2 regions of the Kutzneria viridogrisea DSM 43870 genome follow, and region 1 is predicted to be linked to the other one. Evidence: riboswitches for the same ligand, from Rfam matches in the RefSeq annotation. Region 1 holds a riboswitch; the other holds the start of a gene.

The links. Region 1 has a riboswitch for glycine ahead of gcvP (aminomethyl-transferring glycine dehydrogenase). Riboswitches for the same ligand answer to the same signal wherever they lie in the genome.
Region 2: it holds a riboswitch for glycine, as region 1 does, so the genes downstream of both, gcvT (glycine cleavage system aminomethyltransferase GcvT) here and gcvP (aminomethyl-transferring glycine dehydrogenase) in region 1, are expected to answer to the same signal.

The regions. Positions count from the first base shown of each region.
Region 1 is NZ_CP007155.1:4,087,382-4,092,409, forward strand. Features, by position in the region: gene KALB_RS18240 (peptidylprolyl isomerase) at 46-735, shown strand; gene KALB_RS18245 (MerR family transcriptional regulator) at 998-1,585, shown strand; glycine riboswitch at 1,641-1,742, shown strand; gene gcvP (aminomethyl-transferring glycine dehydrogenase) at 1,911-4,796, shown strand; gene KALB_RS18255 (hypothetical protein) at 4,863-5,028, opposite strand, start outside.
Region 2 is NZ_CP007155.1:9,111,261-9,116,288, reverse strand. Features, by position in the region: gene KALB_RS39900 (AfsR/SARP family transcriptional regulator) at 1-244, opposite strand, end outside; gene glyA (serine hydroxymethyltransferase) at 697-1,971, opposite strand; gene gcvH (glycine cleavage system protein GcvH) at 1,968-2,354, opposite strand; gene gcvT (glycine cleavage system aminomethyltransferase GcvT) at 2,370-3,479, opposite strand; glycine riboswitch at 3,504-3,592, opposite strand; glycine riboswitch at 3,593-3,687, opposite strand; gene KALB_RS39880 (helix-turn-helix transcriptional regulator) at 3,820-4,443, opposite strand; gene KALB_RS39875 (hypothetical protein) at 4,717-5,028, shown strand, end outside.

The sequences.
Region 1 (5,028 bases):
GTTAGGCTGGCCGACCGCCATCGTCTAGCGAGAGGTCAGCAACCCATGCGCAGGAGCCGGGTCCTCGCCATCGCCACGCTCGCCATCGCACTGAGCGTGACCGGAGTCGTGTCCGCCAGCGCCGCACCCGCCACGGTCCAGTCGGGGCAGGCGGCCACGGCCGCGGCCGCCGACACGGCCTGCACCTACACCAAGGCGGTGCCCGCCGACCGGTTCAAGGGCATCCCGGTGTTCGACGCCGCCAAGGCCGCCAAGCCGTACACGGCCAGACTGCACACCAGCCAGGGCGAGATCGCCTTCCAGGCCCTCACCGACAAGGCCCCGTGCACGACCTTCTCCTTCCGCTTCCTCGCCGAGCACGCCTACTTCGACCGCACGCACTGCCACCGGCTGACCACCCAGCGGATCTACGTGTTGCAGTGCGGTGACCCGACCGGCACCGGCAGCGGCGGCCCCGGCTACTCCTTCCCCGACGAGAACCTGACCGGGGCGACCTACCCGGCGGGCACGGTGGCCATGGCCAACGCGGGCCCGAACACCAACGGCAGCCAGTTCTTCTTCGTCTGGCAGGACACCAAGCTGTCCCCGGCCTACACCCCGTTCGGCCGGGTCACCGCGGGCATGGACGTGCTGCGCAAGATCGCCGCGGCCGGTGAGGACGACCAGAACAATCCCGGGGACGGCTTCCCGAACCTCTCGGTGCGCTTCCGGCACGTGTCGATCTCGTCTCGGTGATCTTGAGGAAAGAGTTTTCCCGGTACTGGTTGACAGGGAAAACTCTTTCCTCACTCTCCGTAGATCGCTTCATCGATTCGGGGAAGCTCCACTGCGGAGCGTCACCATCAAGTCGACATTGAGGGTTTGGCCTCCCGCGCGTCGCGTTGACCCGTCCCATGGCCCGACTTACCGTCAGGGAGGAGTCGGGCGCGCGTCGTGGTCAGCCACCAGTGCGTCCCGTGTCGTCGCCGGTCGTCAGACCGGGCGAGGGGAGGCAGTCGTGGTCGAGCAGAGCCTCGACAATGAGGGGCCCAGCAGGGCCGCAGCCGGCGAGCAGGGTGCCCTGTTCCCGGACGCCTCGCTGCCCGACGAGATGGTCGGCTACCGCGGCCCCGCGGCCTGCCAGATCGCCGGTATCACCTACCGGCAGCTGGACTACTGGGCGCGCACCGGCCTGGTCGCGCCCACCGTGCGCAGCGCGCACGGCTCGGGCAGCCAGCGGCTGTACTCCTTCAAGGACCTGTTGGTGCTCAAGGTGGTCAAGCGGCTGCTGGACACCGGGGTCTCCCTGCAGAACATCCGGGTCGCCGTGGACCACCTGCGCCGCAGGGGAGTGCGCGACCTGGCCAGGATCACGCTGTTCAGCGATGGTACGACCGTGTACGAGTGCACGTCCCCGGAAGAGGTCGTGGACCTGCTCCAGGGCGGGCAGGGCGTGTTCGGCATCGCGGTCAGCGGGGCCATGCGCGAGATCAGCGGCACGATCCACGAGTTCCAGGCCGAACGGGCCGACGGGGTCGTCGAGGAGCTGGAGCCGCTGTCCCAGGACGAGCTCTCGCACCGCAGGCGCGCCCGCCGCACCGGCTGACTCACGGTGTTCGCTAGTCGTAACACTCGCGGGGTAGGCTTGCCCCGCAAGTCGTAAACCCCGTGCGGGAGAGTTCGGGCCGGTAGCCAGCCGGTTCGGCGCCGAAGGAGCAACCCCTCCCCGGAACCTCTCAGGCGGCCAGGACCGCACGGGTGAGACGCCTCTGGAAAGCGGGTCGGCCTCGTGCCGGCCCCGCCGACGGTGCAAGCCCGCTCGCGGGTGAAGCTCTCAGGCGCCCGTAGCCGGGCGGGGACAGAGGGGGAGGGCAACGGCAGCACACACCCGTGTGCGGCCTGTGCCCTGTACCCGGAGGCCCTGAATGACGATGGACCGCATCCCGCTCGCAGCGCTGGAGCACGGCACCCCCTTCGCCGACCGACACGTGGGACCGCGCCCCGCAGAGCTGGCCAAGATCCTCGACGTGATCGGCGTCGGCTCGCTGGAGGAACTGGCCCAGCGCGCGGTGCCCGCGGGCATCCGCGGCGGCGACGTGGCCCTGAACCTGCCCGCGCCGGCCACCGAGACCGAGGCGCTGGCCGAGCTGCGCGCGCTGGCCGACCGCAACAACCCGCTGGTGCAGATGATCGGCCTGGGCTACTACGGCACGGTCACGCCCGGGGTCATCCTGCGCAACGTGCTGGAGAGCCCGGCCTGGTACACCGCCTACACCCCGTACCAGCCGGAGATCTCCCAGGGCAGGCTCGAGGCGCTGCTCAACTTCCAGACGATGGTCGCCGACCTGACCGGGCTGCCGGTGGCCAACGCCTCCATGCTCGACGAGTCCACCGCGGCGGCCGAGGCGATGACCCTGGTGCGCCGCGCGGGCCGGTCCAAGTCCAGCCGCTTCGTGGTCGACGCCGACACCCTGCCGCAGACCATCGCGGTGATCGAGACCAGGGCCGAGCCGCTGGGCATCGAGGTGGTCGTGGCCGACCTGTCCCAGGGCATCGAGGGCCTGGGCCTGGGCGGGGACTTCTTCGGCGTGCTGCTGTCCTACCCCGGCGCCAGCGGCGTGGTCCGCGACCAGGAGGCGCTGATCGCCGAGGTGCACCAGGCCGGTGCCGCCGCGGTGGTCGCCGCCGACCTGCTCGCGCTGACCCTGCTGCGCGCCCCCGGTGAGATCGGCGCCGACGTGGTGGTCGGCACCAGCCAGCGCTTCGGCGTGCCGATGGGCTTCGGCGGCCCGCACGCCGGGTACATGGCGGTGCGCCAGGGCTTCGAGCGCCAGCTGCCGGGCCGCCTGGTGGGGGTGAGCGAGGACGCCGACGGCAACCGCGCCTACCGGCTCGCGTTGCAGACCCGCGAGCAGCACATCCGCCGGGAGAAGGCCACCAGCAACATCTGTACCGCCCAGGTGCTGCTCGCGGTGATCGCCTCCATGTACGCGGTCTACCACGGGCCGGAGGGGCTGCGCGGCATCGCCGAGCGCGCGCACCGCATGGCCACCGTGCTGGCGGCCGGGCTGTCCGAGGGCGGCGTGACCGTGGTGCACGGCGAGTTCTTCGACACCGTGCTGGCCGAGGTGCCCGGTGGCGCCGAGCAGGTCGTGGCCAGGGCCCGCGAGCTGGGCGTGAACCTGCGCCTGGTGGATGCCGACCACGTGGGCGTGGCCTGTGACGAGCTGACCACCCGCGCGCACCTCGCGCTGGTGTGGCAGGCGTTCGGCGTCACGGTGCCCGACGTGGACGCCCTGGACAACGACACCGCCGACGCCGTGCCGGTCGCGCTGCGCCGCACCTCGGAGTACCTGACCCACCCGGTGTTCCACCAGCACCGCTCCGAGACCGCGCTGCTGCGCTACCTGCGCTCGCTGTCGGACAAGGACGTGGCGCTGGACCGCAGCATGATCCCGCTGGGCTCCTGCACCATGAAGCTCAACGCCACCACGGAGATGGAGTCCATCACCTGGCCGGAGATCTCCCAGCTGCACCCGTTCGCCCCGGCCGCCGACGCCGAGGGCCTGCTCAGCATCGTCACCGACCTGGAGCACTGGCTGGCCGAGATCACCGGCTACGACGCGGTGAGCATCCAGCCCAACGCGGGCAGCCAGGGCGAGTTCGCCGGTCTGCTGGCGATCCGCGCCTACCACCGCTCGCAGGGCCACGGTGAGCGCGACGTCTGCCTGATCCCGGCCAGCGCGCACGGCACCAACGCGGCCTCGGCCGTCATGGCGGGCATGCGCGTGATCGTGGTCCGCTGCGACGACAAGGGCAACATCGACCTGGAGCACCTGCGGTCCACTGTGGACGCCCACCGGGACGACCTGGCCGCGATCATGATCACCTACCCGTCCACGCACGGGGTGTACGAGGACACCGTGCGCGAGGTATGCGGGCTGGTGCACGACGCGGGCGGCCAGGTGTACGTGGACGGTGCGAACCTCAACGCGCTGATCGGCCTTGCCCAGTACGGCAAGTTCGGCTCGGACGTCTCACACCTGAACCTGCACAAGACCTTCTGCATCCCGCACGGCGGCGGCGGCCCCGGCGTCGGCCCGATCGGCGTGCGCGCGCACCTTGCGCCGTTCCTGCCCAACCACCCGCTGCAGCCCACCGCGGGCCCGGCCACCGGTGTCGGCCCGATCAGCGGTGCGCCCTGGGGCAGCGCCTCGATCCTGCCGATCTCCTGGGCCTACGTGCGCATGATGGGCGCCGAGGGCCTGCGCCGGGCCACGCTGACCGCGGTCGCCGCGGCCAACTACATCGCCCGCAGGCTGGACGAGCACTTCCCGGTGCTCTACGTGGGCGAGGGCGGCTTCGTCGCCCACGAGTGCATCCTCGACCTGCGGCCGATCACCAAGGCCACCGGCGTCACCGTGGACGACGTGGCCAAGCGGCTGGCCGACTACGGGCTGCACGCGCCGACCATGTCCTTCCCGGTGGCGGGCACGCTCATGGTGGAGCCCACCGAGAGCGAGGACCTGGCCGAGATGGACCGCTTCTGCGAGGCCATGATCGCCATCAAGCGGGAGATCGACCGGGTCGGCTCGGGCGAGTGGTCGGTGGAGGACAACCCGCTGCGCAACGCCCCGCACACCGCGGCCTGCCTGACCGAGCAGGAGTGGCAGCACCCCTACACCCGGCACGAGGCCGTGTTCCCGGCCGGGGTCGGCGCGACGAAGATCTGGCCGCCGGTGCGCCGCATCGACGGGGCCAAGGGCGACCGCAACCTGGTCTGCTCCTGCCCCCCGCTGGAGGCCTACCAGTCCTGACCCGGACGCCATGAAAGTGCCGTTCCTCGCACTCAGTGCGAGGAACGGCACTTTCATGGCACCGAGTTAGGGGGCCAGGACCGGGAAGTAGGTCTGGACGGCCCCGGTGGCCGGGTCGTAGTACCCGGCCAGTTCCAGGTCACGCCACAGGCCGGACCAGGCGCCGGTCTGCTCGTCGTAGCGGGCCTCGGCGCTGTGCCACGCGCCGGTGGCGGCCTCCTGCACCTCCTGT
Region 2 (5,028 bases), 4.9 Mb from region 1:
GCGCCCGCCGCAGGCCCGCCACGTAGGTGTGCACACTGCCCTCTGCGCTGACCGGCGCCTGCTCGCCCCACAGCCCGTCGATCAGTTCGCCCCTGGCCACCGGCCTGCCCACCCGGCTGGCCAGCACCGCCAGGACCGCCCGCTGGCGTGGCGCACCCAGGTCCAGTTCCACCTCGCCGTTCCAGGCGCGGACCGGCCCCAGCACTTCGACCCTGATGAGGCCGTTGGCTCCCTGTGGGTGCATCCAGGCTCCTCTCCCACCACCAGTGTGGCTGGTTCGGAGCCCTTCTGTCTGTGCGGCTGGCCCATTCCGAGTGGTGTCGAATGGGCGGGACGGCTGTTCGGAGCAGACATGGGATGTTCAACGTGAGAGCGCGAACACCGCTGGTACGGGTGGTCATCCCGCTGAAACCGCAGGCCCAGGTCGTCTCGCGTGCCGCGGGCTGTGAGAGCGCTCGCACATTCATGATCGACTACTGGGAACTCCTTACGGATCCCTTGCGCTCGAAGAAATTTTCTGGGAAGTCGATCACATTGGCCTGTAAACGTTTACTTCATGACGATTCCTCGTGTTCGGCACCCAGGTAAAGCGAATCGAATTCGTCTTTACTGATGAATGACAACAGTGTCATGAAGGTGCCGTTCACTGCGTTCAACGCAGTGAACGGCACCTTCATGACCAGGCGGAACCGCGCTCTACAGCGTCGGGTAGAGCGGGAACTTCTCGGTCAGCACGGTCACGCGGCCGCGCAGTTCCTCGCGCAGTTCCTCGCCGAACTCCGGGGCGAGCGCGCGGGCGAGGATGTCGGCGACCTCGCGGAACGCCTCGTCGTCGAAGCCGCGGGCGGCCAGCGCGGGGGTGCCGATGCGCAGGCCGGAGGTGACCATCGGCGGCCTCGGGTCGAAGGGCACCGCGTTGCGGTTCACGGTGATGCCGATCTCGTGCAGCCGGTCCTCGGCCTGCTGCCCGTCCAGCTCGGACTTGCGCAGGTCGAGCAGCACCAGGTGGACCTGGGTGCCGCCGGTGAGCACGGTGGCGCCAGCCGCGGCCACGTCGTCACCGAGCAGGCGCTCGGCGAGGATGCGCGCACCGGTCAGGGTGCGCAGCTGGCGCTCGCGGAACGCCTCGCTGGCGGCGACCTTGAAGGCCACGGCCTTGGCGGCGATCACGTGCTCCAGCGGGCCGCCCTGCTGGCCGGGGAACACCGCCGAGTTGATCTTCTTGGCCAGCTCCTGGCGGCACAGGATGACACCGCCGCGCGGACCGCCCAGGGTCTTGTGCGTGGTCGTGGTGACGATGTCGGCGTGCGGCACCGGGTTCGGGTGCAGCCCGGCGGCCACCAGCCCGGCGAAGTGGGCCATGTCCACCATCAGGTAGGCGCCCACCTCGTCGGCGATGCGCCGGAACGCCGCGAAGTCCAGCTGGCGCGGGTACGCCGACCAGCCCGCCACGATCATCTTCGGCTTGTGCTCGCGGGCCAGCCGCTCCACCTCGGCCATGTCGACCTGGTAGTCGGACTCCCGCACGTGGTAGGCGACCACGTTGTACAGCTTGCCGGAGAAGTTGATCCGCATGCCGTGCGTCAGGTGCCCGCCGTGCGCCAGGTCCAGGCCCAGGATGGTGTCCCCGGGGTTGAGCAGCGCGAACATGGCGGCGGCGTTGGCCTGCGCCCCGGAGTGTGGCTGCACGTTGGCGTGCTCGGCGCCGAACAGCGCCTTCACCCGGTCGATCGCCAGCTGCTCGATGACGTCCACGTGCTCGCAGCCGCCGTAGTACCGGCGCCCCGGGTAGCCCTCGGCGTACTTGTTGGTCAGCACCGAGCCCTGCGCCTGGAGCACCGCCAGCGGGGCGAAGTTCTCCGAGGCGATCATCTCCAGGGTGCCGCGCTGGCGGCCCAGTTCGGCGTCGATGGCCGAGGCGACCTCGGGGTCGAGCTCGCCAAGCGGGGTGGTCAGCTCGGGCGGGGTCATTCCGCGGCCTCCTCGATCAGCGCGGCGTACTCGTCGGAGCTGAGCAGGCCGTCCTGGCTCTCCTCGGCGCGCACTGTGAACAGCCAGCCGTCGCCGAACGGGTCGGTGTTGACCACGGCGGGGTCGTCGGCGACCTTGTCGTTGACGGCCACGACCTCACCGGTGACCGGGGCGAACAGGTCGCTGACGGACTTGGTGGACTCCAGCTCCCCGCAGGGCTCGCCCGCGGTGACGGCGGAGCCGACCTCGGGCAGCTGCACGTACACGATGTCGCCGAGCGACTCGGCGGCGAACGCGGTGATGCCGACCTTGGTGAGCCCGTCGGTGACCGACACCCACTCGTGCTCGGCGGTGTACTCCAGGTGTTCGGGAACGGCGGTCATCAGTTGTGCACCCTTTCAGGCGGATCGGCGGTAGAACGGCAGCGCCACGACCTCGACGGGGGACATGGTGCCCCTGATGTCGACGGCCAGCGCGGATCCCGGTTCGGCGCGTTCGGTGTCGACGTAGGCCATGGCCACGGCGTGTCCCAGGGTCGGCGACGGGGCGCCACTGGTGACCACACCCAGCTCGGCACCGGACTCGGGATCGACAACACGGTAGCCGTGCCTTGGCGCCCGGCGACCCGGTGCCACCAGGCCGACCAGGCTCCGGCTCGGCGTGGACTTGGCGGCCACCTCCAGCGCGGCCCTGCCCACGAAGTCACCCGGCTTGTCCAGCTTCACCACCCGGCCAAGACCCGCGTCGTACGGGGTCAGCTCGGCGGTCAGCTCGTTGCCGTACAGCGGCATGCCCGCCTCCAGCCGCAGGCTGTCCCGGCAGGACAGGCCGCAGGGCACGACCCGGCCCGTCTCGTGCAGCGCCGTCCACACCGCCTGCGCCGAGTCCGGGGCCACGAACAGTTCGAAGCCGTCCTCGCCGGTGTAGCCGGTGCGCGCGAGCAGCACGTCCACGCCCGCGACGGTGGTCGGGTACGAGGCGTAGTAGCGCACGGTGGACAGGTCGGTGGGGGTCAGCGCGGCCAGGATCCCGGCGGAGTCCGGGCCCTGCACGGCCAGCAGGGCGTAGCCGGTGGACTCGTCGCGGACCTCGGTGTCGAACCCGGCACCGCGGGTGATCAGCGCCTCGGCGACGACGGTGGCGTTGCCCGCGTTCGCGACGACCAGGTACTCGTGCTCACCGGTGCGGTAGACGATCAGGTCGTCCAGGATGCCGCCGTTCTCGGCGCAGATCATCGTGTAGCGGGCCTTGCCCACGGCGATCGCCGAGGCGTGGCCGACCAGGGCGTAGTCCAGGGCGGCACCGGCCTGCGGGCCGCTGAGCACGATCTCGCCCATGTGCGTGAGGTCGAACAGACCCGCGCTGCCGCGGACCGCGTTGTGCTCGGCGAGGTCGCCCTCGTAGCGCAGCGGCATCTGCCAGCCTGCGAAGTCGGTGAACTTCGCGCCGAGCTTCTCGTGCACGTCGTGCAGCGGTGTGCGCCTGGTCACGGCGTCCGCGGAACTCATGGAGACCCCTCGCTGTCGGAGTGAGCCTCCCCCTCTGTCATGGGCCTGAGAGTTTCGCCGCGCGAGCGGCTTTCACCTTCGGCGAGGTGCGAGCACCTGCTTTTCAGAGTCGCCTGGTCCGAGCGGTGTGGGTGCCTGAGAGATTCCGGGGAGGGATTGCTCCTTCGGCGCCTGCCCGGCTTCGGCAGGACTCTCCCGCACGGCGTCAACGGCGCGAGCGTGAAGTTGTCGGTCTTGCGGGGGGCAACGGTATGTGGCCGCGCCCCGCAGCGTCAACCACGGCGAAGCCCCTGGTTCCAGGCGCCCCTCCGCGCCTGGAACCAGGGGCTTCGACCGATCTCTAGATCACACCCGCGCGCATCGCATAGGCCACGGCGTGCGGCCGGTTGCGCAGGCCCAGCCTGCTCATCACGGCGTACACCACGTTCTTCACGGTCCGTTCCGAGTACGACAGCTTGGTGGCGATCTGGGCGGTGTCCCAGCCCTCGGCCATCAGCCGCAGCACGTCGATCTCCCTGGGTGCCAGCCCCGAGGCGGTCAGGCCGTTGGGGCGCAGCACCTCCTTGTGCAGCCGCTCCACCTGTGACAGCAGCGAGCCGAGCAGCGTCGGCGGCATGTCGCCCATGCCACGCTTGGCCGCCAGCACCGCGTGCACCAGTCGGTCGCCACTGGCGGCGGCCTTGGGCAGCACCCCGACCACACCGCACTCCACAGCGGTGAGCAGGTCGGCGTCGTTGAAGCGGTCGGTCACCAGCACGATCTTGACTGAACCCTGGTCAGCGGTCCTGCGCAGCAGACTCATCACATCGGCGTTCACGGTGTCCACGCACACCACGAGCACGTGTGCCTCGGACAACCGGCTCGCCGGGACGACCTGCACCTCGCTACGGGCACGCAGGTAGCTGATGGCCCCAGCCAGCGTGATCGGATCGCCCGCATGCACGGCCACCCACACTCTGTCCATCTGCTTCCTCCTCGACGGTGATCCCCCGGGTACACAGCGTGCAACCGCTCTCTTCAGAGGATCTTCACGCCGCCTCCACGCCATGTAGACCGGCGCTGACCTGCGTGTTCGCTCCACGTTGCGCCGCATCGGCCCGGCGCAAGGGGTAATCGGGCACAGAGTTTGCCCGTCCGTCGAAACCTTCAGCTTCCCGCCAGCCAGAGACCTGTTGACCAGCAATTGGCTGTCGTACCCTTGCACAATTGCATTTGCCTCGGGGAGGAGGATCGCCAGGTGCTCGTCGCGGATGCCGTGATCGTGTCCGATGCCCCGCCCCAGGTCGATTCCACGCCGCTGCGCACCGCGCTGGCCGCACTCGCCGGGCAACTGCCCGACGACCTGCTCTGCACCGCACGCCGCTGGCTCGCCGAGGGCCGCACCACCGAGGTGGCCAGGTCCGTGGCCTTCGCCGCCGTCCACCAGCGGGTACCGCTGACCGAGACCAACCAGGACGCACTGGTCCGCGCCCTGCTGTCGGCGGGCGAGGACCCCGTTGCCCTGCGCGGGCTCGCCCCCGCCGACCACCCGCCCGCACTGCCCTACACC